Regions from separate parts of the Streptomyces sp. NPDC001492 genome, predicted to be linked through region 2. Evidence: predicted binding sites of a transcription regulator. Region 2 holds the regulator's gene; the other holds the start of a gene.

Region 1 (15,862 bases), on a different contig from region 2:
GCCGAGGCCGCGGAGGTGCCGCTGGGCGAGCTGCGCACACTGCTGGGGGAGGCCGCCGGGGCCGGGCTGCTGGGCGAGGCCGGGGCCGACCGGGGCGCCTTCCGGCACGACCTGCTCCGGGACGCGGTCCATGACACCCTCGCCCCGGCCGAACGCGCCGACCTGCACCGGACGGCCGCCGAGGTCCTCGCCGGATACGCCCGCCGCGGCCGCGACACCGGCCCGGCGGAAGTGGCCCACCACCTCCTGCTCTCCGGCCCCGAACAGGCCGCGGAAGCAGCGAGATACGCCCGCGAGGCAGCGGCCCGCGCGGAGGCCCTGTTCGCGTTCGAGGATGCGGCCCGGTGGTACGAGCGGGCGGTGGAGGTGTGGGACGGGGGTGCTGTCGGGGCCGGTGGTGGTGGGAGGGGGGCTGTGACTCCGGGGGGTGGTCGTGGGTCGGGGAGGGCTTCGGGGGGTCGTGTCGAGGGGGGCGGGGAAGTCGGGGCGGATGGCGGTGGGGGCGGTCGCGGGTCTGGCTGGGCCGGTGGTGGTGGCAGAGGGGCTGTGACTCCGGGGGGTGGTCGTGGGTCGGGGAGGGCTTCGGGGGGTCGTGTCGAGGGGGGCGGGGAAGTCGGGGCGGATGGCGGTGGGGGCGGTCGCGGGTCCGGGCGTGGTGGTGACGAGGAGCGCGGCACCGGGCAGGGGGACCGCGTCGAGCTTGTGGAAGCCCTTCTCGGCCTGGGCTCCGCGCGGCTCGGGGCCGGGGAGCGGGAGGCCGCGCGGGCCGCGCTGCTCAGGGCCGCCGGGTTGGCGCGGGAGGCCGGTCGGGCCGATCTGCTGGCCAGGGCCGCGCTGGGGCTCGGGACCGGGCCCGTCGGGTTCGAGGTCGACCTGGAGGACCGTGAGCAGCTCGACCTGCTGACCGAGGCCCGCGCCGCGCTCGCCGCCGAGCCCGCATACGCGGCCCTGCGCGCCGCCGTCACCGCACGGCTCTCGCTCGCCGCCGGGCTGGTGGAACCGGAGAAGCACCGCATCGCCCTCGCCGAGGAGGCCGTCCGCACCGCACGAGAGGCCGGTGATCCGGCGGCCCTCGGCCCGGCCCTGGCCGCGCTGTGCGACGCCCGGCCCGGCCCCGGCCACTGCCGCGACCGGCTCGACTGGTCCACGCGGATCGTGACCACCGCCCGCGACCTGCGCGACCCCGTGCTCGAACTCCTCGGCCGGCGGCTGCGGTTGGTCGCGCTGATGGAGACCGGCGACTTCGCCGGGGCCGACGCGGAGGCGGTGGCGTACGAGAACGCCGTACGACCGCTGCGGCGACCCCTGTACGCCTGGTACGTGCCCCTGTGGCAGGGGGCGCGGGCCCTGATGGAGGGCCGGTACGAGGACTGCGCCGCCGCGCTCGACGAGGTCGAGGACCTGGGCCGCAGGGCCGGCAGCGCCAACGCCGCCATGCTCGCCGTAACCCAGCGCTGGTGCCTGTACGCCGAGACCGGCGACGCGGCCGGCCTGGAGCGGGTGCGGGCGGAGGCGACCATGCTGGAACGCTCCCCGATGCTCTGGCCCCGCGTCAGCCTCGCACTCGTGGCGGCACAGTTCGGACGGTTCGACGAGGCCGCGCGCCGTCTGTCGGCCGTCGCACCCCGGCTCGGCGGTGCGCCCCGGGACAGCGAGTGGCTGCCGATGCTGGCGCAGGCCGCGGAGACGGTCGCCGCCGTGGGCTCCCACCCCTGCGCGCCCGTCCTCTACGACCTCCTCGCCCCGTACGCCGGCCTGTTCGCCGTGGAGGGCATCGGCGCGGCGGTACGCGGCCCGGTCGACCGCCATCTGGCGCTGCTGGCAGCGGCCATGGGCGATGCGGACCGCGCCCGCGAGCACCGCGAGAGGGCACTGCGGGCGGCCGCGGCGGCGGGCGCGGTCGCGCTGACGGAACGCATAGCGGGTGAGACGACCGGCAGGCAGCGGGACAGCGGGCAGCAGGCCGACACCCCGTCCGACACCTCCGGCTCCGCCCTCTTCCAGCGCGAAGGCCCCCTGTGGCACCTCCGCTACGCCGGTCACGCCATACGCCTGCCCGACAGCAAGGGGCTGAACGACATCGCCGTCCTGCTCGCGCGTCCCGGCACGCCCGTGCCCGCGGTCGAGCTGGCGGCACCGGGCGGCAGGGGGGAGCACGTCGAGGGACTGCATCCGCAGGGCGACACCGGCGAGGTGGTCGACGCCACCGCACGGGCCGCATACCGGCGCAGGCTGCGGGAGCTGGAGGAGGAGGCCCGGGACGCCGACGAGGCCGGGGACGCCGGCCGTTCGGAGCGGATCGCCGTCGAGCGGGACGCCCTGGTCGGGCAGCTCGCGGCCGCGTACGGCATCGGGGGCCGGGTCCGCCGTACCGGATCGGACGCCGAGCGCGCCCGCACCACCGTCACCGCCCGCATCCGGGCCGCCGTACGGCGCATCGCCGCCGCCCACCCCGAACTCGGCCGGCATCTCGAAACCGCCCTGCACACCGGCACCCTCTGCGTCTACCAGCCGGAACACACGCCCGAGTGGCGGCTGTGAGGCCCCGCCCCACACCGTGCCGTCCGATCTCACGCCCCCTGGGTGAAGTACCCGAGCCGGCACACCCAGGGAAGGCAGGACACCATGCCACGCACCGCCAAGGCCGAGGCCGAACTCAAGGTCGACGAGCCCGTCATCGAAGGACGCTACGCCCAGCTCGGCCCGTACACCGTCGCGTACGAGTCGATGAAGCAGGACATGGACCCCGCCCCGCTCTTCCGGGGCCTGCCCGAGGACCGCTGCCAGTGCCCGCACTGGGGCCAGGTCGTCTCCGGCAAGATCGTGTTCCGGTACGCCGACCACGACGAGGTCTTCCACGCCGGCGACGCCTACTACGGCGCCCCCGGCCACCTCCCGCTGATCTTCGCCGGCACCGAGATCGTCGAGTTCAGCCCCACTGCCGAGCTGAACCGCACGATGGAGGTCGTCGGCCGCAACCTCGCGGGAGCGCAGTCATGACGACCGGCACCGACACCCGCGTGAAGGAACTCGCCGATCTCTTCGTCCGGTTCCTGGAGACCAACACGGCCCCGGACGGGCTGTTCACGGACGACGTCTTCCTCGACCTGACCGTTCCCCAGTGGCGGCTGCAGGCCGCCGGCCGCGAGGAACTCGTCGCCGCCCGCCGCCGCAGTCACCCCTTCCTCGGCACCGTGCCGCGCCACCGCGTCGACGCCACGCCCACCGGACTCGTCCTCGAGTTCGAGGAGCAGTGGGAGGACGAGCAGGGAGGCACCTGGTACTGCAGGGAACTGATGCGCGCCGACGTCCGCGACGGCGCCATCAGCGAGGCGTCCATCTACTGCACCGGCGACTGGGACCCGGCGACACAGGCCGCGCACGCGAGGGAGGTCCACCTGCTGAGGCCGTGAACAAGCCCGGAACGGGACGCGGGGGCTGCCCTCTGACGCAGGAAAAGCATGAGAGGTTGCTGTGAATCGCCTCTCGCGTGGCGTCGGTCACAGACAGGGGCCCCTGTGGTTGCGAAGGGTGGGGCGCAACGGAAGGAGCGCCGCAACGTGGAACCCATCGCGACGGCCGAGAACGAACCATCGGTCGCGCCCCTTCCCGACGTGTCCGAACTCCTCGACGGTATGCCGCGTCAGCGCGGCGCGGCCACCGTCGCCGCCGGGCCGACCGTGCAGGTGCCCCTCCCCGCGGCCCGCACCCCGCGCCCCTGGCGCCTCCTGCCGACCCCCACCGGTACGCCGTTCACCTTCGCCTACGCGGTGGTCCTGGCGCTCACCACACTGATCACCACGTACGCCGCCCCGTCTCTCGTCGACACCCTGCTCCAGGCATCCAGCACGGACGTCGCACACCTCGTGCAGACGCCCGTGCTGGTGCTGCTCGCCAGCGCGCTGTGGATCGCGGGCGGGCTCGCCTCGCCGTACGTGATCTGCTTCCTGCTCGTCCTGACGGCGCTGGAGCGGCGGATAGGCGGGGCGCGCACCGCCGTCGTCTTCCTGCTGGGCCATGTCCTGGCCACCCTCGCGACCGAGGTCCCCATCGGCCTGGCCGTTCTCGTCGGCCACCTCCCCGACAGCTCACTGCACCGCTTCGACTACGGCATCAGCTTCGGCGTCGCCGCCAGTGTCGGAGCCCTGGCCGGGCTGCTCACGCCCTGGCTGCGCTGGCCGGTGCTGGTCCTGTTCGGCGGCATGCTGGTCGAGGACCTCATCGAGTTCACGGACCCCATGACCAACTGGGGCCACCTCATCTCCCTGGCCATAGGCATCGCGACCTGGCCCATGATCCGCCGCTGGTACCGCACGGCCACGGCCTGACTGCCGCTCGGCCGCGGATTCTTTTCACCTCGCTGGGCGTTGGGCTTTTCAGCCCGTCCCGCGTTGGGCTTTTCACTCGTCCGGCGTCGGGTGTTTCAGCCCGTCCGGCGTTTGAGGACGAGGCCGTTCAGGCCGAAGAGGCGGGGGCCCGGGGGCGGCAGCCCCCAGCAGACGCGCACCTCACCGCCGTGATCGCTGACAGCGAACGGGGCCTCGGGAACATTAGCGGAGCGCCATGCATTGAGTCGGCATAACTCAACTTGACTGCCGGAGGGTAGATCATGGCATCGACGTCCACACCGCTCACCCTGCCCGTGCTGCCGCTCGACGACGAGGTCGTGCTGCCCGGCATGGTGGTTCCGCTGGACCTGAACGACGCCGACGTACGCGCCGCGGTGGAGGCCGCCCAGGCCGCCGCCCGCTCCGAGCCGGGAAAGCCCAAGGTCCTGCTGGTGCCACGCATCGACGGCACATACCCGGGCACCGGTGTGCTCGGCACCGTCGAGCAGGTCGGCCGGCTCGCCGACGGTGACCCGGGCGCCCTGATCCGCGGCCGCGGCCGCGTGAAGATCGGCGCCGGCACCACCGGGCCGGGTGCGGCGCTGTGGGTCGAGGGGACCAGGATCGACGAGAGCGTGCCCGAGCCGCTGCCCGGCCAGGTCACCGAGCTGGTCAAGGAGTACAAGGCCCTTGCCACCGCCTGGCTGCGCAAGCGCGGCGCCTGGCAGGTCGTCGACCGTGTCCAGGCCATCGACGACGTCTCCGCGCTCGCCGACAACTCCGGCTACTCGCCCTTCCTGACCACCGATCAGAAGATCGAGCTCCTGGAGACCGCCGACCCGGTCGCCCGCCTCAAGCTGGCCACCCAGCACCTGCGCGACCACCTCGCCGAGCAGGACGTCGCCGAGACCATCGCCAAGGACGTCCAGGAGGGCGTCGACAAGCAGCAGCGGGAGTTCCTGCTCCGCCGCCAGCTGGAAGCCGTACGCAAGGAACTGCGCGAGCTCAACGGCGAGCAGGAGGGCGAGGAGTCCGACGACTACCGCGCCCGGGTGGAGGCCGCCGACCTGCCCGAGAAGGTGCGGGAAGCCGCCCTCAAGGAGGTCGACAAGCTGGAGCGGTCCTCCGACCAGTCCCCGGAGGGCTCCTGGATCCGCACCTGGCTCGACACCGTCCTCGAACTCCCCTGGAACGAACGCACCGAGGACGCGTACGACATCCAGGGCGCCAAGGCGATCCTCGACGCCGAGCACGCCGGCCTGGAGGACGTGAAGGAGCGCATCACCGAGTACCTGGCGGTGCGCAAGCGCCGCAGCGAGCGCGGCCTCGGCGTCGTGGGCGGCCGCCGCGGCGGTGCCGTACTGGCCCTCGTCGGCCCGCCCGGCGTCGGCAAGACCTCGCTCGGCGAGTCCGTCGCGCACGCCATGGGCCGCAAGTTCGTCCGCGTCGCGCTCGGCGGCGTCCGTGACGAGGCGGAGATCCGCGGCCACCGCCGTACGTACGTCGGTGCCCTGCCCGGCCGTGTCGTCCGCGCCATCAAGGAGGCCGGTTCGATGAACCCGGTCGTCCTGCTCGACGAGATCGACAAGGTGGGCTCGGACTTCCGCGGCGACCCCGCGGCCGCCCTCCTGGAGGTCCTGGACCCGGCGCAGAACCACACCTTCCGCGACCACTACCTGGAGGTCGAACTCGACCTGAGCGACGTCGTCTTCCTCGCCACGGCGAACGTCCTGGAGGCCATCCCGGAGGCCCTGCTCGACCGTATGGAGCTGGTCCGGCTCGACGGCTACACCGAGGACGAGAAGGTCGTCATCGCCCGCGACCACCTGCTGCCGCGTCAGCTGGAGCGCGCGGGACTGCAGCCGGACGAGGTCACCATCGACGAGGGCGCGCTGCGCAAGCTGGCCGGCGAGTACACCCGCGAGGCGGGCGTCCGCACCCTGGAGCGCTCGATCGCCAGGCTGCTCCGCAAGGTCGCGGCGCAGCACGAACTGGGCAACCGGGAGCTGCCGTTCACCATCACGGACGGCGACCTGCGCGACCTGATCGGACGGCCGCACCACGTGCCCGAGTCCGCCCAGGACCCGGCGGAGCGCCGTACGGCGGTCCCGGGCGTGGCGACCGGTCTCGCGGTCACGGGAGCGGGCGGCGACGTCCTCTACGTGGAGGCGTCCCTGGCCGACCCGGAGACGGGTGCGGCGGGGCTGACCCTCACCGGTCAGCTGGGTGACGTGATGAAGGAGTCGGCGCAGATCGCGCTGAGCTTCCTGCGCAGCCACGGCGCCGAGCTGGAGCTGCCGGTCGCGGACCTGAAGGACCGTGGAGTGCACATCCACTTCCCGGCGGGCGCGGTCCCGAAGGACGGCCCGAGCGCGGGCGTCACGATGACGACGGCCCTGGCGTCCCTCCTCTCCGGCCGCCTGGTCCGCACGGACGTGGCGATGACCGGCGAGGTCTCGCTGACCGGCCGTGTCCTGCCCATCGGCGGTGTGAAGCAGAAGCTGCTCGCCGCGCACCGGGCGGGCGTCACCACGGTGATCATCCCGAAGCGCAACGAAGCCGACCTGGACGACGTCCCGGCGGAGGTGCTGGACAAGCTGGACGTCCACGCCGTGACCGACGTCCGCCAGGTCCTGGAGCTGGCCCTCGCGCCCGCCACGAGCGACGCGAAGCCGGAGGTTCCGGTGGCGGCGTGACGGACGCCATCGGATAGGGAAGGCCCGGGTCCCGTGAGGGAGGCTCGGGCCTTCGCCGAGTGTGCACGGGGAGGATCAGCCGTTGGCGAGGGCGACGACCCGGTCCAGCGCCCCGTTGAACTTGTCATGGTCGCCGACAGTCGGGCCGGACGAGGTGTACTGCCACATCGTGTAGTAGCTCCACCCCGCCGGCAGCGTCCCCACGTCGGACGCATACCGCGCGATCCACAACGGATTGGCCGACGCGAAGCCGCCGTAGTTCCCCGTGCAGGCGCTCCACCAGCTCGTCGCCGTGTAGATCACGGCATCCCGTCCCGTACGCGCCTTGTACGTGTTCAGGAAGTCGGCGATCCAGCTGACCATCGCGCTCGCCGACTTGCCGTAGCACTCGGCGCCGTACGGGTTCCACTCGATGTCGAGGGTGCCGGGGAGGGTCTTGCCGTCCTTGGACCAGCCGCCGCCGTGGTCGACGAAGTAGTTCGCCTGGGTGGCGCCGCTGGTGGTGTCGGGGGTGGCGAAGTGGTACGCGCCGCGGATCATGCCCACGTTGTACGAGCCGTTGTACTGCTGGGCGAAGTACGGGTTCGTGTAGTACGTGCCTTCGGTCGCCTTCGTGTACGCCCACTTGACCCCGCTGCTCCACAGGGTCGACCAGGCGACGTTGCCCTGGTGGGCGGAGACGTCGACGCCCTCCGTCTGGGTGACGGCGGTGGGGGCGGGGGTGCCCTTCCGCCCGTCGTGGGCGAGGACGCCCATGCCCATGTGGGCGGAGCCGCGGGCGGGTCCGTCAGCGGCGGAGGCCGGGACGGCGAAGGGCAGGGCGAGGGAGAGGGCGGCGAGCAGGAACCCGGCGAGGAAGAGGCGCCGGGGGCGGACCGATCCGGATCTGTGCACGGGCATAGCGTGCCTCCGAGGGCTCGGTGATGCTCGGTGGGGAAGCGCTGAGGTGCCGATGTGCTGCTGGCGTGGGCATGCCGGCCAGTTCCTGGTAAGGAAGCTACGCACGCACAAGAGCGGGTGGGAAGGGGGCCCGGAGTCTGCCGTTGGTCTAGCCCTGCGAAATACTTGAGGAGCTGCGGCAACGACGGGGTCTGGCGGAAACTTTCAGGATCGGGAAAACCGAGGCAGGGGCTGACGTGCACGAAGGTGGAAACGGGGACGAGCGCCGGCTCTCGGACCGGACGGCACCGAGCGGCGCCGACCCGGAGTACCTGTCCCTGGAACGCGAGTTGACGGTTCTGCTGCGGCGCGCCCGGGCCAGCCAGGGCGAGATGGCCCGCGAGGTCCACCCCGACCTGGAGTCCGCCGCGTACGGTCTGCTGGTACGCCTCGACGAGCACGACCGCCTGCGCGCCACCGAGCTCGCCGCCTATATCGGCGTGGGCAAGGCCACCATGTCCCGGCAGCTGCGCGCCCTGGAGGACCTGGGCCTCGTCGCCCGCGAGCCCGACCCGGCGGACGGACGGGCCTGGCTGGTCCACCTCACCGAGGAGGGGCACCGCCGGGTGAGCAGGGTCCGGGACGCCCGGCGAGCCCGGTACGTCAGCCAGCTGGCCCACTGGGACCGGCGCGAGGTGGCGGAACTGGCGCGGCTGCTGGGGGAGTTGAACCGGGGCATGGAGAAGTAGACGGACGCCGGTCGTCCGGCCGCCCCGTCGGGGTGGTTTGTGGAAGGTGAGACGGGCGCCGAGCAGGCGGGTCTGGCCGGTGGCGATGGTGTCCGGGCCCGTGTCCGGGTCGGGTCACCCGGCCGCCCTTCAGGCGTCGGCGGGGCCGCCCCCGCTGAGGCGCAGGGTGGCCTCCGCGCCCCCCTCGGGATGGTTGCGGAAGGTGAGACAGGCGCCGAGCAGGCGGGTCTGGCCGGAGGCGATCGTCAGGCCCAGGCCTGTTCCCGCCGACCCGGAGCCGGTGCGGAAGCGCTGCGGGCCGGAGGCGGTGAGGACGCTCAGCAGGTCGGGCGGGAAGCCGGGGCCGTGATCGCGGACCCGGACGATCGCTCCGTCGTGGTCCGTGTCCACGTCGACCGTCACCGGTGGGGCGCCGTGCCGCAGTGCGTTGGTGACCAGGTTGGTGAGGATCCGCTCCACGCGCCGCGGATCGGTCTCCACGAGCGTGTCCGCGACGATCCGCACCTCCACCCCCTCCAGTCCGGCGACCGCGCGCCGGGCCATGGCGCTGACCTGGCGGGCTTCGGTCTCCACACAGGCCACCTGGGCGTCGAGGCGGGCAACCTCCAGAACGTCCTCGACCAGCCCGCGCAGCTTGTGCACCCCGCCCGCGACCAGGTCGGTGGCCGGATGGGCCGGCAGCAGGCCGGTCGCCGTCACCATGGCGGCAACCGGTGTGCGCAGTTCGTGCGCGATGTCGGCGGTCACCCGTCGCTCGGCCTCCAGCCGGGCGCCGAGCGCGTCCGCCATGGTGTTCACGGATGCCGCCAGCCAGGCGATCTCGTCCCGCCCCTGAGGGCCGATACGGGCGTCCAGGTCGCCGTGGGCGATGCGTCCGGCCGTGCGGGCGGCGGCCGTGGCCCGGCGGCCCATCCGCACACCGAGGGCCAGACCGGCCAGGGACACGACCACGGTGGCCGCCGCGCCCGTGGTGACCAGCGTCCGGTCCAGCGCGGCCAGTTCGTCGGCCTCACAGCCGTAAGGACGCGACAGCGCGAGCACGGTCCGGTCGGAGATGCGGGTCGCCGCCCACAGCACCGGATCGGGGCCGTCCTGGAGGTAGGTGACGCGGACGCCCCGGCGCACCGCCCTCGCCACGGGCGCGGGCAGGTCCGGCGGGTCGAGCCGGGCCTCCGACTTGCGGCCGGCCGCCTGGTCGTAGACGGCGGTCATCAGCCGCCGGTCCATGTCGGAGCGGGCCGTGGTCAGCTGGTTGGCGGCGGTGATGCGGTGGACGAGCAGCCCGACCGCGCTCGCGACGCAGACGGCCGCCGCGGCGACGGCCAGGGCCACCTTCGTGCCGATGTTCAGCCGTATGTTCATGGGAGCCGTACCGATGTGCCGGGCCACTACGGGCGCAGCTTGTAGCCGAAGCCGCGCACCGTCTCGATGCGGTCACGGCCGATCTTGCAGCGCAGCCGCCGTATGTGGACGTCCACCACCCGGGTGTCGCCGGACCAGGCGTAGTCCCACACCTTCTCCAGCAGCAGGTCCCGGGTGAGCACCGTGCCGGGCGCCGCGGCGAACATCTGCAGCAGCTTCAGCTCCGTGGTGGTGAGGGCGAGCGGCTTCCCCGCCCGGCACACGTCCAGGGTCTGCGGGTCGAAGGCCACGTCGCCGAAGACGAGCGGGGTGCTGTCCGGCCGCCGCTCGGCGGGCGCGGCGCGCCGCAGCAGGGCCCGGATCCGGGCGGCCAGCACCAGCCCGTCGAACGGCTTGGTGACGTAGTCGTCGGCGCCGGCCTCCAGGCCCATCACCACGTCCACGGGATCGTTGCGGGCCGAGATCAGCAGCACCGGCACCCGCGACTCCTCGCGGATACGGCCCGCGAGGCTCACCCCGTTGAGGCCGGGCAGCATGATGTCCAGGACCGCCACGTCCGGCGCCTGCTCCCGGAACAGGGCGAGCCCGCTCGTCCCGTCGGCGGCGGCGCGGACCGCGTAGCCGCTGCTCTCCAGGGTGAGACGGGTCGCCTCCCGGATCATCTCGTCGTCCTCGACCAGCAGGACCTCGTGCATGTGTGTCTCCTGAGACGTCGTGCTCCGGCCCCAGAGGACCAGTCCTATGTGTCGGTGACCCGGCGGCCGGTTCACAGTCGCGGGGCGGAAACGTTGTCATGCCGCCGGCACCCGTAGGCGCAGGTCTCCGACGTCCCTCGCCCAGTGGGGCGCGGGCGGGTGAGCGGGGCTGAGTACGGCGTGGCTGTAGTAGGCGGCGTACTCGCGCTTGACCAGCCCGCTGAGAACCAGACGCACCGGGTAGTACGGCGGGTTGTCCTTGCCGTGGGGACACAGCGACACGCAGGCGAAGTCGACCACCAGCCCGATCCCGACCGCCCGGGGCGTGCCCCAGCCGCGCCATTTCATGCCGTACAGAGTGGTGACATCGGTCAGATCCATCACGTCGGGGTGCTGCCGCGAGATGGAGCGTGCGTCGTCGACGTAGACCGGCCCGGTCCAGCGGACCGCGGTCGGTGCCGGGCCCTCGACGTGCGCGCCACCGGCCCCCGTGCCGCATCCGGCGAGGCCCAGGAAGCTCATGGCGAGCAGCAGGCACCGCACCTGTCCGCCGTATCGCATGCCGTTTCCTTCCCCCTGTGCTCACGGGACGACCAGCTTCACGGCCCCCCGTTAACGACAAATGTCCTGACAGCAAGGACTCGGCAATGCATGGAATCGCTCCCACATCTCTGTAACAGCCGTACGTCATTTCCGCCCGGCAGCCGTGATCCGGCCGCCGGGCCACTGTCATGCGCGGCTGGTGCTCTTTGGCCAGCCGGGGCGCACGGCCCCGGAAAAGGTCCGGAACCAGGATCCGAGACAAGACCAAGGAGCCACCATGTCCTCATCCGAGATGTTGGAGACGCCGCCCGAGAAGCGGCGCGGCCGCGCACGGCGTGCCCGGATGGTCGCCATTCCCGCCATGCTGCTCAGCCTCACCGTCGGCGGGCTCGGCCTGTCCGCCACCGCGCACGCCGCCGATTCCCCCCAGTGCCCCCCCAACAACGGGGCGGGCACCTGCCCGTCGGGGCCCGACAAGGGCAAGGCGCCGGTCTCGGGCGACGTGAACAACCCCGGAAGGCTGACTCCGGGAAAGACGCAGGACAGGACCCTGAGGCTCTGGCAGGGCCTCCACTTTCCGAGCTGGCGCGACGTCGGCGACCGTGACGACCAGTTCGAGGTCAACAGTTGGACCGACCAGTTCGGCGCCCATCACGAGGAGTGGCTTGAGACGGGCGGCCGGTACTGGGACAACGGCGGCTCTCTCCGGGACTGGATGAACGGGGGCGGTGCGGGCCCGTCGTCGCGGAACTACGCGGGAACGTTCCAGGAGTACGTCGCGCACTCCTTCGACCACCGGCCCCAGTGGGGCGAGCGGACGGGCTCGGACCGGTTCGTGCGTGCGATCAGCACCGGTGACACGTGGGTCTCATATGACCACTACCGGAGCTTCATCTACCTCGGCAAGTTCTGGTGGTAAGTCACAGCGCCGGTAGGAACCCCCGGGCCGGGAGCCCGGGGGTTCCGTGACTTTCACCGTCCGTGCCCGATCGGCTCCGATGCGTGCCTATTCTCGGAAGCATGCCTCAGCCGAAGAATCTTGACCCCGCCTCGATGAAGGAGTTCTACGGTGCCGAGCTCAGGCGGCGCCGCGAGGAGGCGGGGCTGTCGCAGTCCGGGCTCGGAGACCTCGTGTTCTGCTCGGGGGCGTACATCGGGTACCTGGAAATGGCCGCCCGCAGCCCGCAGTTGGACCTGTCCGAGCAGATCGACTCCGTCCTGAAGACGGACGGGTTCTTCCGGCGGTTGTGCGGGGCCGTTCTCAAGGGGTCCAAGTTCGCGGTCTATTTCGCGGCGGCAGCCGAGCTGGAGCAACGGGCCCTGACCATCTGCGACTTCGCCACGACCGTCGTGCCGGGGCTTCTCCAGACGCCCGCCTTCACGCGGGCCTTCATTCGTTCGCTCCGGCCCCTGGTGGGCGAGCAGGAGATCGAGCAAATCGTCGGCGCACGGCAGGAGCGGGCTCGGGCTCTGCTCAAGAACCCTCTGGAACCCGAGCTGTGGTTCGTCATCCATGAGGCCGTGCTGCGCACTCATGTGGGCGGAACCGAGGTGATGTGCGAACAACTGGAACACATCGCCGGCGTCTCCCGGAACCATCAGGCGGTCATCCAGGTCCTGCCGTTCTCGGCCGGGATGACCCCCCTCATGTACGGCCCGATGAGGGTCATGACCTTCGCCGAGGAGCCGTCCGCCGCCTACACGGAGACTGCCCACACCGGCCAACTGATCGAGGATCCGGCCGTAGTCGCGAGCATCGCCAAGTCATACGATCTGGCCAGGGCCGCAGCCATGTCCCCGGAAGCGTCCCTGGGCTTTGTCGATCGCCTACTCGCGGAGGACTTCACACCATGAACGGCACGCACGACCTGCGGTCCGCTTGCTGGCACAAGTCCTCGTACAGCAACGCGGAAGGCGGAGAGTGCGTGGAGGTCGCCGACGGCCTCCCCGGCATCGTCCCCGTCCGCGACAGCAAGGTTCAGGAAGGCCCGGTCGTGATCGTCTCTGCCGGCGCCTGGACGGCGTTCATACGCAACGCCGTCAAGTAGCCCACCGGCTCACAACTCCACGTACACGACCGTCGCGTCATCGTGCGTCTTGCTGCGCCGCAGATACCTCCGCTCCTCCGCATCGGCCCGCTCCAGCATCCGTACCCGGTCGACCAGCGCCTGCGCCCCCTCCTTCCGCACAAGACGGAAGCAGTCCGCCCAGTCGCCCTCCCCGAACTTCTCCACCCACCGGGTGGCGCCGTCCGTCAGGGCGGCCAGGGCCCGCACGTCGCCCCGTGACAGCACGCCCGTCACCGCCCGCGCCGCCACCGACGGATCGGCGGCGGCCGTAAAGAAGCCGCCCTCCTTGTTCCGGACCGTCGAGTCCACGAGGGCGTCCGTGGCGAGGGACGAGCGCGGCAGCCGGGACAGGCGGTCGTCCAGGAGGGATGTGACCGTGCCCTCCGGTGACTCCACCAGCAGGGCCGAGTCCGACAGGACCAGGTACTCCAGCGTCTCCATGCCCCACCGCGCCACGACCACCGTCGCCTGTGGGGTGCGTGGGTGAGAAAGGTCACAGGTGGCCGCGTGGGCCTCGGCCGTACGACTGATGGCCCGGGCCAGCGCCTCCTGCAGCGGAACATCCGGGAGGGAAACGGTCAGTTCGGTCAGGGCGCCGCCGAGACGGGACGTGTACCAAGGGACTGAATGCAGACAGCCCGTCTCGCCGCGCGGTGGCGTCACACCGTCCAGGACGACGAGGGTGCCGCCCCGGCCGGAAGCGGGGAGCGTGGCCGCGGCGAAGTCCTCGTTGGGGTGGGTGGGATCACCCGGCTCCGAGACAAGTTCCGTATGCATTCGGCCAGTCTGCACGACGTCTTCACAAGGTTCGCCAAAGCCTGGCATCGGTCCCCGAATTGACTCACTCGCGCAGGTCAGGCGCCCCGTTTGGGGTGGAATCCGGCGTTCCGGGAAGCCGTGTCGGCGAATAGTGCCACCGCCCGGCGCGGACGTCCAACCGGCCTGCCGTACAGGGCCGCTGAACCATTCCCAGGAACTTGCCCGCCAACTCTCCTCCGATGTTCACTCCTTCGGGTGGCGGGTCAGGTGATGCTCGTCCACTGCCCACCGGCACTGGGAGGGTCGGCACCGTACTGGGCGTACGTAGAGTCGACTTCAGTTGACGGAGCGTCACACCCGGGCCCATGAGTACCACGAGTCAGGATTGCGAGCACCGGTGCAGAAGACGCGGCCTCGTCGCACAGGCAAGCAGACGGACCCCGCAGCGGGCGTGGAGCACCCGTCCGGCAGCACCGGCACCACCACCGGCAAGGGCCGGCCCACGCATGTACGCAACCGGCTCGTCGTCGCCGTGGCCGTGGTGGCCGCCGCGATAGCCGGGGCCGGCGTCCCTTCCGTCCTCACCGCCTCCGGGCAGCTCAGCGACTCCCAGCACCTGGTGACGCTCGCCGGGCAGACCCAGAACGCGCTCGCCCTGGCTCATTCGCTCGCCGACGAGCGGGACGAGGTGACGTCCTACATCGCCGCCGGACGGCCCAAGTCCAAGGCGCCCTCCGAGCAGCGCAGCGCCCGCGTCGACCGGCAGGTCGAGGAGCTCCAGCAGGACACCGACACCCCCGCCGCCCTCCGCGGCGACCTCGACGGCATCGCCGCGCTGCGCCGCGCCGCGCTCACCGGCAAGAGCGACGCCCTGCAGACGCACGACGCCTACTCCGCCGCCATCACCGAACTGCACCGGCTCGCCGAGCAGCTGGCGCAGCAGATGCCGCCCCGCGCCGGATCGGGCGCGTACGCCCTCGCCGAGCTGGACACGGCGGTGCAGCAGGCCGCCGCCGCCCGCGGCCTGCTCCTCGCGGCCCTCAACGTGCCCAGCACCACCCAGACGGTCATCAGCCCGGTCACCGGACTGCCGACCACGGTCACCTCCTCCTCGGCCACCGAGACCAAGCAGCGCAATGCGCTGGCCGCAGCCGCCCAGCAGGCCAGGCTGCGCTCCGACGCCGCCCTCGCCGACTTCCACGACACGGCGACCAAGACCGCCCGGACGTCGTACGACTCCACGGTCACCGGCCCGGAGGTCAACTCCGCCGAGAAGTACCTGGCCAGGCTCACCGACCAGCCGACGCTCTCCGAGTCCGAACTCGGCACCAGCGCCTCGAAGGTCGACGCCGCGCTCTCCGCCCGTATCGACGCGATGCGCGGCGCGGAGTCCGCCCTCTACGACCGCCGTACCAAGGACCTGGCCCAGTTGCGCGACGACGACGTCAGCGCGCTGGAGCTGCGGATCGCCGTCCTCGGCGCCCTGATGCTGCTCGCCGTCGGCATCGCCACGGCGATGGCCCGCACCCTCACCCGGCCGCTGTCCGTGCTGCGCCGTGGCTCGGCCCGGCTCGCCGGGGCGGCGGACCCCGCCGCCGAGGAACCGGTCACCTTCACCGGCCGCAACGACGAGTTCGCGCAGGTCGTCCGCTCCGTCAACGCCCTGCACGCGCACGCCGCGGCCCTCAGCGAGCGCATCGTCACGCTGGAGGCCGACCGCAAGCACCTCGTCGGCCAGCGCCAGAAGATGGCGGACGCCCGTGAGGAGCTGCGCGCCGAACT
Region 2 (15,862 bases):
CTGCCCGTGCTCCTCGGCGACCTGCAGCAGGCCTGCATGGCGTCCGCGGACGCGGTGGCCGAGCGGTTCTTCCCGTACCAGGGGCCCATCGAGTGGGCCCAGGAAGGAGCGTGAGATGACCGCCGAACGCGCACGCCGCCTCCGTATCGAGCACACCACCCGGGTCTCCTACGCCCAGCCCGCGGCCTCCTCGCACAACGAGGTCCGCATGACCCCGCTGACGCTCCCGGGCCAGACCACCCTGGACGCGCGGGTCACCGTCAACCCCACGGCCTCCACCTGGTCGTACTGGGACTACTGGGGCACCCAGGTCACCGGCTTCGACCTGATGGACCCGCACGGCGACCTCACCATCACCGCCTCCAGCCTGGTCGAGACGTCCCCGCCGGAGGCGCTGCCGCCCGCGCCCACCTGGGCCGAGGTGGCCGAACGCATCGCGAACTCGCGTCTGTTGGAGTTCGCGAGCCCCACCGGCCGTACGACGGTCCCGGCGAAGCTGGTGAAGAAGGCCCGGAAGGCGGCGGCCGGCCTCGATCCGCACGAGACGGCGGTCGCGGTCTCCGCCCTGGTCGCCGACCGGGTGTCGTACCTGCCCGGCGCCACCAGCGTGAACACCTCGCCCGCGGAGGCCTGGGAGCAGGGTGCGGGCGTCTGCCAGGACATCACCCATCTCACCGTCGCGCTGCTGCGGGGCGTGGGCCTGCCCGCCCGTTACGTCTCCGGCTATCTCCACCCGGAGCGCGAGGCCGAGCTCCACCGGCCCGTCGCCGGGCAGAGCCACGCCTGGATCGAGTACTGGGCGGGCGACTGGTGCGGTTACGACCCCACCAACCGCACCCGTGCCGACGAGTCCCATGTCGTGGTGGCCCGCGGCCGCGACTACGACGACGTCACCCCGCACAAGGGCATCTACCGGGGCGTGGCGGGCGGCCCGCCGGACGTGTCGGTGGTGTTCACGCGGGTGGGGTGACCACCACTCACGGCAAAGGGCCGGGGCGCAGCCGCCCCGGCCCTTTCGAGTACCGCCCGCCCCTGGCTACTTGAGGCCGATGGCCGCGCACTCCGAGGCGAACTTCGACGTGCAGATCTGGGAGACCTTGTAGATGCCGTCCGCGACGACCGTCGACTTGATGTTCTTCCTCGTCAGCGCGGTCACGGTGACGAGCTGCGCGGGGATGCCCTTGTCGGTGGGGCTGTCGACGGTGTCCTGGGTGAGGGCGTCGAACTCGATCTCCTTGCCCTGCACCTTGGCCACCGCCATCTGCGCGGCCGCCGCGGCCTCCTGCGGGTACGACTTGTACACGCTCATGTACTGCTCGCCCGAGACGATCCGCTGCACGGCCGCGAGTTCCGCGTCCTGCCCGGTGAGCGGCGGCAGCTTGGTGACACCGGCGTCCTCCAGGGCCTTGACGATGCCGCCGGCCATGCCGTCGTTGGCGGAGTAGACGGCGGCGATGTTGTTCTTGCCCATCGCCTCGATGGCCGCCTTCATGTTGGCCTGGGCGTTCTTCGGGTCCCAGTCCGTGGTGTCGTACGACTTGGCGATCGTCACCTTGCCGTTGAGCTCGGACAGGGCGCCCGCCTTGAACTGCTTGGCGTTCGGGTCGGTGGGCGAGCCGTTCATCATGACGATCTTGTCGGACGTGTCGACCCCGCTGCCCAGCGCCTCCAGCAGGGTGCGGCCCTGGACCTCGCCCACGAGTTCGTTGTCGAAGGAGATGTACGCGTCGATCGGGCCCTCGGCCAGCCGGTCGTAGGCGATGACCGGGATACCGGCGTCCTTCGCCTTCTTCACCTCACCGGCGATGGCGTGCGAGTCCACGGCGTCCAGCAGGATGATGTCGACCTTGTTGTCGATCATCTTCTGCATCTGGGCCGCCTGCTTGGCCGCGTTCTGCCCGGCGTTCTGGTAGTCGACCTTGCCCAGCTGCTTGGTGAGCGAGGCGACCTGCTTCTTGATGATGGGGTAGTCGAAGTCCTCGTACCGCGTGTTGGCCGTCTCCGGCAGCAGCAGCCCGACGGTGACGTCGTTGCCCTTCGTGGGACTCGCCGAGCTGCTGTCCCCCGACACGTTCAGCACGCCGCAGGCGGAGAGCGACAGAGTCATCGTGGACGCTGCCACAACGAGGGCGGTACGACGCGTGGAACGCATGGAGGAGCTCACTTCTGGTGTCTTCCGGACGCGGGCGCAACGTGCGACCCAGGTGACTGAAAAGACAACGCGGAGCGGCCCCCAGGCGTCAAGCGCAACTACTTAACGAGTGCGCAACGCAACACTCCGCCGACCGTGTAAAGACCTGACGGAAACGCCTCCAAAGGTTCTTTACGGACTCTCCATGCAACCGCAGGCAATCGGCAGGCAAAGATCCGTACAACCAACGTGATTCCTCACGAGTCGTGATCACGGCAGCCTGCATCAGCCGTTCCCATCCCGACCAGAGGACCGAATGAACCCAGCCAGACCCACGACCGCCGCGGCCACGACCGCCGTCGTGCTCGCCACCGCGGCCGGTCTGCTCTCCGCGACGGCCGCTCCGGCCACCGCCGCGACCACCTGCGCCTCGCCCGTCTACACGCGGCAGTTCTTCGCGAACACGTCGTTCTCCGGCACCCCGAAGAAGACGGACTGCGACGGGGCGATCGACCAGAACTGGGGGACCGGCGCCCCGGCCTCCGGTCTGCCGAGGGACAACTTCGGCGTCCGCTGGACGGTGACGAGGGACTTCGGCTCGGGCGGCCCCTTCGCCCTGCCGGTCGCCGCCCAGGACGGCATCCGCGTCTACCTGGACGGCGTACGCAAGGTCGACCTCTGGAAGAACGTGTCCACGACGGTGAAGAAGACCGTCGACATCACGATTCCCTCCGGCCGGCACACCCTGCGCGTCGACTACGTCAACTGGACGGGCACGGCGAACGTCTCCTTCGCCTACAAGCCGCGCACCTCCGCCGACGTCGACAAGGTGAGGCCCCTCACCCCGACCGGGGCGTCGGTGTCGTACGACACCACGACCCGCAAGGCCAAGGTCTCCTGGGCGAAGAACAAGGAGATGGACCTCGCCGGGTACAAGGTCTACCGCCGGCTCAAGGGCAGCAGCACCTGGACACGGCTGACCACGACCACGGGCACCTCGTACACCGACGCCCCGCCCCCGACCGGCGCGACGTACTCCTACGAGGTCCGCGCCTACGACAAGGCAGGCAACACCTCCACCGGCAGCGCCGACCAGCCCGTCACCACCGTCGACAAGACGCCGCCCGCCGCGCCGTTCGTCGAGATGGACGTCTGCCCGGCCGACCAGCCCTACGCGGGCCCGGAGCTGGTCACCACCGCGCAGAACGCGGCCGACATCGCGCTGTACGAGCTCCAGCGGCTCGACCCGGCCACCCATGCCTGGTCCACCGTCTACACCGGCACCAAGGGCGCGACCTGCGACACCGGTCAGCGCGCCGACGGCAGCAAGGTCACCTATCGGGGCCGGGCCAGGGACGCCGTCGGGAACTGGTCCGTGTACTCGGCGGCCACCACGTTCACCACGTTCGACATGACCCCGCCGGCGACCGCCGCCGACGCCCGGGTCGAGTACCGCGCCGGCGTCCCGCACCTGGTGTGGTCCGCCGTCGACGGGGCCGCGCGGTACGAACTCCTCCAGTACGACCCGGCGTCCGGCGGCTGGCGCGACGCGCTGCCCGGCGCCTCGGGCACCACCACGGTGACCGATGTCGTGCCGCGCCAGCTGCTCGCCGCCGCCGACTCCTACCGGTACGCGGTCCGCACCCAGGACGCCAAGGGCAACGCCTCCGCACCGGTGGAGGTCGCCCTGCGCATGGCGGACCGGCCGGAGGCGATCGCCCCGTACCAGACCACCGCGACCCGCTCCGCCAAGGGCGTGTACGTCTCCTGGGCGAGCGCCGACCCGTGGACCCACGACACCGCCCCGCTGCTCACCTACCGGATCGAGCGGACCGACCCGGTGACCGGCGAGACGACCGTCGTGGACAGGTGCGGGCCCGACGGCACGGTTCCCTCGGTGAGCTGGTGGTGGGCGAGCGACGACGCCCCGTCCTACGCCGGCCGCCAGGTGCTGCGCGGCAGCTGCGAGGACGTCTCCGGCGCCTCCGAAACGAGGTACGAGTACCGGGTCGTCACCGTCGACCCGTACGGACACGCCTCCCGGCCCGGTCCGGCGGCCACCGAGACGACCCCGGACACCAAGCGTCCTGACCCGGTGCAGAACCTGACCGCCGAACAGGTCCCGCTCGGCGTACGCCTGTCCTGGACCCCGCCCGCCGACGACGACGTCTTCACGTACTACGTGTGGCAGGGCACCACCGACCCGGAGACCGGCGAGACCGTCTGGAAGCGGAACTGCTGGAGGGGGCAGTCGCTCGCCGAGACCGAGATCCTCTGCCCGACCGTGCCGGACGGCGCGGCGCACGTCTACCGGGTGGCCGCCGTGGACGCCCTCTGGGACGAGGGGCCGGACTTCTGGCACACGGCCGACATCACGGTCACCCTGCCCGACACCCGGCCGCCGGGCTGGACGGGCACGGAGGTCCGTGGGGACAACTACCCGGAGCTGTACGTCGGCTGCAACGAGAGCAACGGCCTCGGTGACTGCTCCCAGTACGCCTCCTACCGCGTGGAGCGCTGGGACCCGGCCACGTCCGCCTATGTCACCCTGTCCGAGGGCACGACGGGCGACGCCACGTTCTACATGGACACCACGGTCCACGAGGACGCGCTGAGCCTGTACTACTACCGCGTGATCCGTCTGGACGCCTCGGGCGCGGAGGCGGACACACGGTCGGCCGCGTACGGCATCTGGGAGAACTGACCCTGCCCGCCCGGACCGTGACATGAGAAGGGGCCCGGAGGTTCTCAGCGAACCTCCGGGCCCCTTCTCATCTGCTCAGTCCTGGCGCCCCTTCGGCCGCCACACCACCAGCGCGCTGGTCTGCTGGACCTCCTGGTACGGGACCAGATCGCGGCGGTACGACGCGTGCACCGCCGCCTCGCGCTGCTGCATGGCCGCGGCGGCGCCCTCGACCGCCGCCTGGAGTTCGGCGACCCGCTGCTGGAGCGCGGCGACCTGGTTCTCCAGTTCGATGATGCGCTTGATGCCCGCCAGGTTGATGCCCTCGTCCTGCGACAACTGCTGGACGGTGCGCAGCAGTTCGATGTCACGGGCCGAGTAGCGGCGGCCGCGGCCGGGGGTGCGGTCGGGCGAGACCAGGCCGAGGCGGTCGTACTGGCGCAGGGTCTGCGGGTGCAGGCCGGAGAGCTGGGCCGCCACCGAGATGACGTAGACCGGGGTTTCCTCGGTCAGCTCGTACGGGTTGCGTCGACGGCCGTCCATCTTGGTCATGCTCCCTTCGCGGCCTTGAACAGCTCCGCCCGCGGGTCCTCGCCCGCGGTCGCCTCGCGATACGCCTCGAGTGCGTCACGAGCCTTCCCCGTCAGGTCCGCCGGGACACTCACCTCGACGGTGACCAGGAGGTCGCCGCGGGTGCCGTCCTTGCGGACCGCGCCCTTGCCGCGGGCGCGCATGGTGCGGCCGTTGGGCGTGCCGGGCGGCAGCTTCAGGGTGACGGGCGGGCCGCCCAGGGTGGGGACCCTGACCTCGCCGCCGAGCGCCGCCTCCGCGAACGTCACGGGGACGGTGACGGTGAGATTGTCGTCCTTGCGGCCGAACACGGGGTGCGCGTCGACATGCACCGTGACGTACAGGTCGCCCGCGGGGCCGCCGCGCTCGCCCGGTGCGCCCTTGCCGCGCAGCCGGATGCGCTGGCCGTCCGACACCCCGGCCGGGATGCGGACCTGCATGGTGCGCGAGGACTTGGCACGCCCCGAGCCCTTGCAGACCTCGCAGGGGTTCTCCGCGATCAGGCCGCGGCCCTTGCAGTCCGGGCAGGGGTCGGTGAGCGAGAAGCCGCCGCCGGAACCCCGCGCGACCTGGCCGGTGCCGACGCACGTCGGGCACACCCGCGGGTTGCCGTTGGCGTCGCCGGTGCCCGAGCAGGCCTTGCAGGGCGCCTGCGAGGACATGCGCAGCGGGACCGTCGCCCCCTCGATCGCCTCGGTGAAGCTGAGGCTGACCTCGGTGTCGATGTCCTGGCCGCGCCTGGGCTGCACCCGGGTCGTACCGGAGCTGCCCCGGTTGAACAGGCCCCCGAAGACGTCACCGATTCCGCCGCCGAAGCCTCCGGAACCCCCGCCCTGGGCGCCGCCTCCGAAGAGGTCGCCCAGGTCGAAGTTGAAGGAGCCGCCTGCGCCGCCCGGCCCGGGGCGACCCCCCCTATCAAAGAGGGCGCCGTTGCCGAAGAGGGCGCGTGCCTCGTCGTACTCCTTGCGCTTCTTGGGGTCGCCGAGTATGTCGTTGGCCTCGGAGATCTCCTTGAAGCGCTCCTCGGCCTTGGCGTTGCCCTTGTTGGCGTCCGGGTGGTTCTCGCGGGCCAGCTTCCGGTAGGCCTTCTTGATCTCGGCCTCGGTGGCGTCCTTGGGGACGCCGAGGACCTTGTAGTAGTCCTTCTCGATGAAGTCCTTGGTGCTCATCCTCGACGCCCCTCCTTTCTCATCGGTTCAAGCTCAGCCCTCGTCCGGGCCACCGCTCTCCTTGTCGTCGGCCGCCTCGGTCGCTTCTTCGGCCTTGACGGTCTGGGCGCCGGGCTGCGGTTCGGCGACGGCCACCCGCGCGGGGCGGATGGTGCGCTCGCCGATGCGATACCCGGGCTGCAGAATCGCCACGCAGGTCGTCTCCGTGACGTCCGGCGCGTACGAGTGCATCAGGGCCTCGTGGATCGTCGGGTCGAAGGGCTCGCCCTCCTTGCCGAACGCCTGCAGTCCCATCTTCGCCGCCACGGTCTCCAGCGACTCCGCGACGGACTTGAATCCGCCGACGAGTTCGCCGTGGTCCCGCGCGCGGCCGATGTCGTCGATCACGGGCAGGAGCTCGGTCAGGAGGTTCGCGACGGCGATCTCCTTGACCGTGATCCGGTCCCGCTCGACCCGGCGGCGGTAGTTCTGGAACTCGGCCTGGAGCCGCTGGAGGTCGGTGGTGCGCTCTTCGAGCGCCTTGCGCACCTGGTCCAGCTGGGCCGTCAGACCGGCGATCTGTGCACTTGCGTCCCCGGCCGGGGCCGCCCCCTCCCCCGAGGAGGGGGAGGCGGCCTGCGGCTCGGCGTCGTCGGGGGTGGCGCCGGAGGGGACGTCGGGCTTCTCGTCGAAGCCCGGGGTCTCCTCCGTCACGCGGCACCGTCCTTGCGCTCGTCGTCCACGATCTCGGCGTCCACCACGTCGTCGTCGGCCTTCGGGGCCTCGGCGCCCGCGGCACCGCCGGCGGCCTGCGAGGCCTGGGCGTCGGCGTACATGGCCTGGCCCAGCTTCTGCGAGACGGCCGCGACCTTCTCGGTGGCGGTGCGGATCTCGGCGGTGTCCTCGCCCTTGAGCGCGGTCTTCAGCTCCTCGACGGAGGCCTCGACCTCGGTCTTGATCTCGCCGGGGACCTTGTCCTCGTTGTCCTTGAGGAACTTCTCCGTCTGGTAGACGAGCTGCTCGCCCTGGTTGCGGGTCTCGGCGGCCTCGCGGCGGGCGTGGTCCTCCTCCGCGTACTTCTCGGCCTCCTGGCGCATCCGGTCGACCTCGTCCTTCGGCAGCGAGGAGCCGCCGGTGACGGTCATCTTCTGCTCCTTGCCCGTGCCCAGGTCCTTCGCGGTCACGTGCATGATGCCGTTGGCGTCGATGTCGAAGGCGACCTCGATCTGCGGGACACCGCGCGGGGCCGGCGGCAGACCGGTCAGCTCGAACATCCCGAGCTTCTTGTTGTACGCCGCGATCTCGCGCTCGCCCTGGTAGACCTGGATCTGCACGGAGGGCTGGTTGTCCTCGGCGGTGGTGAAGATCTCGGACCGCTTGGTCGGGATCGTCGTGTTCCGCTCGATGAGCTTCGTCATGATGCCGCCCTTGGTCTCGATGCCGAGGGACAGCGGGGTCACGTCGAGGAGCAGGACGTCCTTGACCTCACCCTTGAGGACACCGGCCTGCAGGGCGGCGCCGATGGCGACGACCTCGTCCGGGTTGACGCCCTTGTTGGCGTCCTTGCCGCTGGTCAGCTCGCGGACGAGCTCGGCGACGGCGGGCATACGGGTGGAGCCACCGACGAGGACGACGTGGTCGATCTCGTTGATGGAGATGCCGGCGTCCTTGATGACGTTGTGGAACGGCGTCTTGCAGCGCTCCAGCAGGTCGGCCGTCAGCTGCTGGAACTGGGCCCGGGTGAGCTTCTCGTCCAGGTGCAGCGGGCCCTCGGCGGACGCCGTGATGTAGGGCAGGTTGATCGAGGTCTCGGTGGACGAGGACAGCTCGATCTTGGCCTTCTCGGCAGCCTCGCGCAGACGCTGCAGGGCCATCTTGTCCTTGCCGAGGTCCACGCCGTGACCGCCGGCGAACTGCTTGACCAGGTAGTCGACGATGCGCTGGTCCCAGTCGTCACCACCGAGGTGGTTGTCGCCGTTGGTGGCCTTCACCTCGACGACGCCGTCACCGATCTCCAGGAGGGACACGTCGAAGGTGCCGCCACCGAGGTCGAAGACGAGGATCGTCTGGTCGTCCTTGTCGAGGCCGTACGCGAGCGCGGCCGCGGTCGGCTCGTTCACGATGCGCAGGACGTTCAGACCGGCGATCTCGCCGGCCTCCTTCGTCGCCTGGCGCTCGGAGTCGTTGAAGTAGGCCGGGACGGTGATGACCGCGTCGGTCACCTTCTCGCCCAGGTAGGCCTCGGCGTCCCGCTTCAGCTTCTGCAGGATGAACGCGGAGATCTGCTGCGGGTTGAAGGGCTTCCCGTCGAGCTCGATCTTCCAGTCCGTGCCCATGTGGCGCTTCACGGAACGGATGGTCCGGTCCACGTTCGTGACCGCCTGGCGCTTGGCGACCTCGCCGACGAGCACCTCACCGTTCTTCGCGAAGGCGACGACGGACGGCGTGGTCCTGGCACCCTCGGCGTTGGTGATGACGGTGGGCTCGCCGCCCTCCAGAACGCTGACGACGGAGTTAGTCGTGCCCAGGTCGATGCCGACCGCACGTGCCATGGTGAATTCCTCCAGCTGACTTGAGTGGAACGGACTCAAGTGTGCACGACACCCGGCGATGGGTCAACAGACCTGAGTCGGCCCGACTCAACTCTTATCCGTTCCTTACACGCAACGGGCCGCTGACCTGCGTCGCTTGCGTGGGCACGGGCCGTCGGAGCCCGTACACAGGCACCCGAAGGAGCATGAGGACGACGACGAGCGCCACCGCCCCCACCCAGTAGACGGCGGACAGCGCGGTCCACCCGATGTGCATGAGCACCCCGACGAACACCCCGGCGAAGGCCCCGATTCCGGGCAGCACGGTCGCCCCCTGCGGGGTCAGCCCCAACCGCCGCAGCCGGTGGGCGACATGGTCGGGTCCGCCGCGCAGCAGCGGCCGCCCGGCCAGCCGCCGGGACAGGACCACGAGGAGCACGTCGGCGCTCGCCAGGGCGGTGAGCGAGAACAGCACTCCCGCACTGGGGGCGAGCCCGTAGCCCGCCCGGGTGAACACCGCCGACGCGGCGAGCAGGAACCCCGTGAACAGCGAACCGCAGGCGCCGAGCCCCACGCGCGCGGGCGGCCAGTTGTGCATGAGGAACCCGGTCAGCGCGGCGGCCAGCACGCTCAGCAGCACCGCGAGCCCGTCCATCAGCTCGGCCGCCGCACAGGCCCCCACCCCGAAGGCGGTGAGCACCCCGACGGTCCCCGCGAGCGCGTCCGCATGGTCGAGCGCCTTGAACCCGACGGCGACGAAGACGATCCACGCGACGGCGAGCAGCCCGACCGGCACCCCGGTCTCCTCGTACGGCACGACACCGGCCGCGGCCACGGCCGTACCGGCCACGAGGACCCGCGCCTTGACCCGCCCGATGTCCGCGACGAGCCCGAGCAGGGCGACGGCACCGCCCGCGACCAGCAGCCGCCCCACCCCGGCACCCAGGGGCGCGACGCCGGTGCGGTCCATGGCCACCGCCACCGCGCAGGTGGCGAGCACCACGGCCGTACCGCCGAGCAGCGGCACGGGCCGCTGCCGCTGCCGTCTCCGCTCGACGATCCCGAGGCGCAGCGCGGGCACCCGCAGCAGTGCGGTGAGCACGGCGGCGAGCAGCAGGGCGGTGGTGGCGGCGGCGATCCCGTATAGCACGGGTCTAAGTTAGGCGCAAATGTACCAATTTGGCATGAATAACACGATCGCATCGTCACAAGCCCGGCAGCAGGCCTGTTCGCGGACCCTTAAGGCAACCCTCAGCGACGCAGATCACCGCACGCCCGACTACAGTGCGACGGATGATGGGGGTACTCTCAAGCGGACTACATAAGTTACCGCTTAGTAATGACCCTCGCAGTCCCGAGGAGCCCCCAAATGCAACTCGCCGCGATCATCGTGTCGCTGGTCCTGACCGTGGTCGGCGTTGCGCTGCTCGCCCGCGCCATCGGTCAGTTCGTCCGGTACTTCAAACTGGGCCAGCCGGTGCCCGTCGGCACCCGGACCGACAACCCGTACGCGCGCAGCGTGACTCTTGTCAGGGAGTTCCTCGGCCACACGCGGATGAACCGCTGGGGCATCGTGGGCTTCGCCCACTGGTTCGTGGCGGTCGGCTTCCTGACCCTGCCGCCGACCCTGGCGCAGGCCTTCGGGCAGCTCTTCCAGGCCGACTGGACGCTGCCGGTCGTCGGCGACTGGCTGCCGCTGGAGATGTACACCGAGTTCATCGGCGTGATGACGGTCCTCGGCATCCTCGTACTGATCGCGATCCGCCTGTCGAACCTGCCCTCCCGCCCCGGCCGCAAGTCCCGCTTCGCGGGCTCCAAGTCGGGCCAGGCGTACTTCGTCGAGTACGTCATCCTCACCATCGGTCTCGCCATCTACGTGCTGCGCGGCCTGGAGGGCGCGATCCACCACGTGGACGGCTACGAGGCGTCGTACTTCGCGTCGTACCCGCTGGTGGTGGCCTTCAAGGGGCTGGGCGTCAGCACGCTGCAGAACCTGGTCTACCTGGTCGCGATGATCAAGATCAGCACCTCGTTCATCTGGATGATCGTGGTCTCGCTGAACACCAACATGGGTGTGGCCTGGCACCGCTTCCTGGCCTTCCCGAACATCTGGTTCAAGCGCAACGCCGACGGCTCCACCGCGCTCGGCGCCCTGCAGCCGATGACCTCGGGCGGCAAGCCGATCGACTTCACCGACCCCGGTGACGACGACGTCTTCGGCGTCTCCCAGGTCGAGCAGTTCTCCTGGAAGGGCCTGCTGGACTTCTCCACCTGCACCGAGTGCGGCCGCTGCCAGTCGCAGTGCCCCGCCTGGAACACGGGCAAGCCCCTCTCCCCCAAGCTGCTGATCATGTCGCTGCGCGACCACGCGCACGCCAAGGCGCCCTACCTGCTGGCCGGCGGCGGCAAGAGCATGGAGGGCGAGGAGAAGGCCTCCGAGGAGCAGCTCAAGGACGTCCCGGCCGCCGCGCTCGCGGAGGCCGAGCGCCCGCTGATCGGCACCGCCGAGGAGAACGGCGTCATCGACCCGGACGTCCTGTGGTCCTGCACCACCTGCGGCGCCTGCGTCGAGCAGTGCCCGGTGGACATCGAGCACATCGACCACATCGTCGACATGCGCCGCTACCAGGTGATGATCGAGTCCGCGTTCCCGTCCGAGGCGGGCACGATGCTCAAGAACCTGGAGAAGAAGGGCAACCCCTGGGGCCTGGCCAAGAAGCAGCGCCTGGAGTGGCTCAAGGAGGTCGAGTTCGAGGTCCCGGTCGTCGGCCAGGACATCGAGGACCTCACCGAGGTCGAGTACCTGTACTGGGTCGGCTGCGCGGGCTCCCTGGAAGACCGCGCGAAGAAGACCACCAAGGCCTTCGCCGAACTCCTCCACATCGCGGGCGTCAAGTTCGCGATCATGGGCGGCGACGAGAAGTGCACCGGCGACTCCGCCCGCCGCCTGGGCAACGAGCCCCTGTTCCAGGAGCTCGGCATGGAGAACGTCATGGCCCTGAACATGGCGTTCGGCGAGGAGCTCGACGACGACGGCAAGGTGGTCCCCGAGTCCGCCAAGCCCAGGTCGGCCAAGAAGATCGTCGCCACCTGCCCGCACTGCCTCAACACCATCGGCAACGAGTACCCGCAGCTCGGCGGCGACTACGAGGTCATCCACCACACCCAGCTGCTCCAGCACCTCGTCGACGAGGGCAAGCTGGTCCCGGTCACCCCGGTCGAGGGCATCATCACCTACCACGACCCCTGCTACCTGGGCCGCCACAACAAGATCTACACGCCCCCGCGCGAGATCATCGCCAACGTCCCGGGCCTCAGGAACGAGGAGATGCACCGCCACAAGGAGCGCGGCTTCTGCTGCGGCGCCGGTGGCGCGCGGATGTGGATGGAGGAGCGGATCGGCAAGCGCATCAACAACGAGCGCGTCGACGAAGCTCTCTCGCTCAACCCGGACATCGTCTCGACGGCCTGCCCGTTCTGCCTGGTCATGCTCACGGACTCGGTGAACGGCAAGAAGAACGACGGCAAGGCGAAGGAGTCGATCCAGGTGGTCGACGTCGCCCAGCTGCTCCTGGAGTCCGTCAAGACCCCGGTCGACCCGGCCGGCGAGGAGGAGACGGAAACCGCTCCGGAGCCGGAGCCGGTGAAGTAGTCCGCCAGGCGACACGACGGCGCCCCCTGTCCGCACAAGGACAGGGGGCGCCGTCGTGTCTGCCACAGCGGAACGCCTACGCCCCCTTGGGCCCCGCCGACTGCACGACGTCGAAGGACCACAGGGTCGAGCCGGAGGCCGCCGGCTTCGGGCGCTCGGCCCCCTCGCCGCCGCCCTGGTGGGCGGACTTCATCGGCCCCTCCATCCACGCCTGGAAGGACGCCTCGTCACGCCACCGCGTGTACACGAGGTACTGGTCGGTCCCCTCGACCGGCCGCAGCAGCTCGAACCACTCGAACCCGTCCGAGTTCTCCACGGCGTGGGCCCGCGAGGCGAACCGCTTCTCCAGCACCTCGCGCTGCTCGGCGGGCACGGTCAGTACATTGATCTTGACTACGCTCATGCCTCCATCTTGAACCCCGACCCGCTCCGCGCGACTGTCGCCCCACCCCGAACATGTGCATCATTACCGAGGCGTTGTCGACGGTGCTGACGAGGTGGACGGTGCGCGTGCCCAGAGGCGGAATGTGTACGGCGGCGGCCCTCTGCGGCAGCCTTCTGCTCGCCGCCTGCGGCCCCGGCGGGGACGCCGGAGCCGCCCGCCCCACCCCCGTCCGGGTCGCGGACGCCCCGGCCAAGCTGCCGATACCCCGCGGCAAGGGCAGCAGGACCCCCGACGACTTCAACGGCGACGGCCACCGTGACCTCGTCCTCGACACGCTCGTCAAGGCCCACAGCCACGCCGACGACGCGGGCATCGGCGTCGTCTACGGCAGCGCGCGCGGACTCACCCCGGGGGCACGGCAGTTGCTCAGCCCCGCCAGGTACGCGGCCCGTACGAAAGGCCGGCTCCCCGCGGTCTTCGACGCGGAGGCGAGCTGCGACCTCGACAAGGACGGCTTCACCGACCTGATCGTCTCGACCGACCCGCCCTACGACGGCCAGGGCCGCCCCCCGGTCCCCCTCCAGGTCCTCTTCGGCGCCCCCGGCGGCCTGACCCGCGCCGTCAAGCTCACCGTCCCCGCCGCCGCCCGCTTCGGCAACGACTGGCCCGACCAGCCGGTGTGCGGCGACTTCGACGGCGACGGCGCCCAGGACCTGGTCCTGCACGCGTCCGGGGAGCAACTGAGCTATCTGCGCGGCCCGTTCACCCGCAAGGGCACCCCGCGCGCGGCCGGCGCCCCCGTCCCGTCACCGGGCGAGGTCCCCACGGGCCCCGCGGCCGACGTCAACCGCGACGGCTACGACGACCTGGTGGTCCGTGCGGCGGAGGGCGAGAGCAAGGCGTCCGTCGTCCTCGGCGGTCCCGCCGGCCCCACCCGCACCGGCACCGTCCTGCCCGAGGGCCTCGATGTCGCGCTCGGCCGCTTCGGCAGGGGCGCCGCCCTCGACGCGGCGGTCGGCACCCTGGACGAAACGTTGCTGCGCTACGACCTCCCGACCGCCACCCGCGCCGTCCTCCACTCCCCCGGCTCCCTGCTCGACGCCGCCGACTTCGACGGCGACGGCCTGAGCGACCTCGTCTCCAGCGGGTCGGGGGTCCGGGTGTTCCGAGGCCGTACGACGGGCTTGTCCACGGCAGGCACGGTGACCGTGGAGCCATCGGCCCGGGGGACGACAGGGGTCCTGGCGGTGGGCGACTTCGACGGCGACGGGCGGGCGGACCTCGCGCTGCGGACGTACCTGGGCGAGACGAAGGACACCGTCGCCGTCCATCCCGGCGTGAAGAAGGGGCTCGTGACGGCGAAGCCCACGGTCACCTTCTCGACCTCGGAGTTCCTGGCGGACAACTGACGTCACAGCGGCACCGGAAGTTCACCGAACTCCCCTACAACTCAGCGCCCTTGCCGGGAGTCTCCTCATCGCGACCCCATGCGATTCCGGGATCGCCACGACCCTTGGAGCCCCCTTGAGCCGCCGTACCCACGTCGCCCTCCTGGCCGCCGCCCTGCTCGCCGGCGGTCTGACCCCCCTCGCCCTGGCCGCCCCCGCCGGCGCCGCGGCCGCGAAGTACGCGGACGACTTCAACGGCGACGGTTATCGCGACCTCGTCCTCGGCGACCGCACCGCCACCGTGGGCGGAAAGTCGGAGGCGGGCGCGGTCGTCGTCGTGTGGGGCACCTCGAAGGGGCTGGACCTCACCAGGCGCACGGTCGTCACGCAGAACAGCCCGGGCGTCGAGGGCGCCGCGGAGGCCAGGGACTTCTTCGGCGCGAAGGTCACCACGGCCGATCTCAACAAGGACGGGTACGCGGACGTCATCGCCACCGCACCCGGTGAGAAGGCGGGCTCCCGCTACGGCATGTTCACCGTGCTGTGGGGCTCCGGGGCCGGCCTGACGAAGGGGACTTCCTACACCGCGCCGGGCGGCGACGACCTGTTCGCCAAGGACGTCGCGGTCGGCGACTTCAACGCCGACGGCAAGCCGGACGTGGTCGCGGCCGGGGACGAGTACGTCTGGTACCTGCGCGGCCCGTTCACCGAGTCCGGCTCGCGCGGCACCGCCACCAACCTCGACCCGATCGACGGCGAGGACATCAACCCCGAGCTGGTCGTCTCCGGCAAGGTCACCAAGGACGGCACGGCCGACTTCGCGGTCGTCGGCTACGACGCGGACACCGACAGCAACCGCGTCTGGTTCTACCGCGGCGGCACGAGCGGCCCGGTCAGGCCGCCCAAGAAGTACGGCCTGCCCGCCTCCTCCGAGCTCGTCGGTTCCAGCGCGGTGATCGCCGACTTCGACAAGGACGGCTACGGCGACCTGGCGCTCGGTGTCTCCCGGTCCGGCAAGGGCGGCGCAGTCCACGTCCTCAAGGGCACCGCCACCGGCTTCGGCGCCGTGAAGTCGCTCAGCCAGGACACCGCGGGCGTGCCCGGCGTCCGCGAGTCCGGGGACTACTTCGGCTACGACGTCTCGGCCGGCGACACCGACGGCGACGGCTACCCGGACCTCGCGGTGGGCGTCCCGAACGAGACGCTCGGCCGCGAGGTCTGGCGCTCCGGTGCCGTCACCGTCCTGCGCGGCGGCGCCTCCGGTCTCACCGGCGCGAACTCCCGCCAGATCGACTACACGACGTCCGGCTTCCAGCGCCCGGCCGACGAGAGCGACTCCTGGTTCGGCGCCTCGGTGCTGCTGCGCGACTACAA

Evidence for each region. Region 2 encodes HspR, which represses chaperone genes until heat shock. Its sites were predicted from a motif close to TTGAGNNNNNNNNNCTCAA; they were not measured.
Region 1: lon (endopeptidase La) is a predicted target of HspR. The motif match lies at 4,569-4,587, and genes of this name have one in related genera.

What each region holds. Positions count from the first base shown of each region.
Region 1 is NZ_JBSFHW010000021.1:24,810-40,671, forward strand. Features, by position in the region: gene ACWC1K_RS25610 (ATP-binding protein) at 1-2,541, shown strand, start outside; gene ACWC1K_RS25615 (hypothetical protein) at 2,626-3,000, shown strand; gene ACWC1K_RS25620 (hypothetical protein) at 2,997-3,413, shown strand; gene ACWC1K_RS25625 (rhomboid-like protein) at 3,561-4,328, shown strand; gene lon (endopeptidase La) at 4,610-7,024, shown strand; gene ACWC1K_RS25635 (lysozyme) at 7,100-7,924, opposite strand; gene ACWC1K_RS25640 (MarR family winged helix-turn-helix transcriptional regulator) at 8,161-8,652, shown strand; gene ACWC1K_RS25645 (sensor histidine kinase) at 8,782-10,014, opposite strand; gene cseB (two-component system response regulator CseB) at 10,041-10,709, opposite strand; gene ACWC1K_RS25655 (hypothetical protein) at 10,806-11,270, opposite strand; gene ACWC1K_RS25660 (hypothetical protein) at 11,530-12,171, shown strand; gene ACWC1K_RS25665 (helix-turn-helix domain-containing protein) at 12,273-13,106, shown strand; gene ACWC1K_RS25670 (DUF397 domain-containing protein) at 13,103-13,300, shown strand; gene ACWC1K_RS25675 (protein phosphatase 2C domain-containing protein) at 13,310-14,098, opposite strand; gene ACWC1K_RS25680 (nitrate- and nitrite sensing domain-containing protein) at 14,478-15,862, shown strand, end outside.
Region 2 is NZ_JBSFHW010000001.1:167,402-183,263, reverse strand. Features, by position in the region: gene ACWC1K_RS00985 (alpha-E domain-containing protein) at 1-114, shown strand, start outside; gene ACWC1K_RS00980 (transglutaminase family protein) at 116-970, shown strand; gene ACWC1K_RS00975 (sugar ABC transporter substrate-binding protein) at 1,037-2,152, opposite strand; gene ACWC1K_RS00970 (PA14 domain-containing protein) at 2,448-4,835, shown strand; gene ACWC1K_RS00965 (heat shock protein transcriptional repressor HspR) at 4,911-5,357, opposite strand; gene dnaJ (molecular chaperone DnaJ) at 5,363-6,553, opposite strand; gene grpE (nucleotide exchange factor GrpE) at 6,587-7,246, opposite strand; gene dnaK (molecular chaperone DnaK) at 7,243-9,084, opposite strand; gene ACWC1K_RS00945 (MraY family glycosyltransferase) at 9,179-10,213, opposite strand; gene ACWC1K_RS00940 ((Fe-S)-binding protein) at 10,433-12,715, shown strand; gene ACWC1K_RS00935 (antibiotic biosynthesis monooxygenase family protein) at 12,792-13,118, opposite strand; gene ACWC1K_RS00930 (FG-GAP repeat domain-containing protein) at 13,241-14,509, shown strand; gene ACWC1K_RS00925 (FG-GAP and VCBS repeat-containing protein) at 14,625-15,862, shown strand, end outside.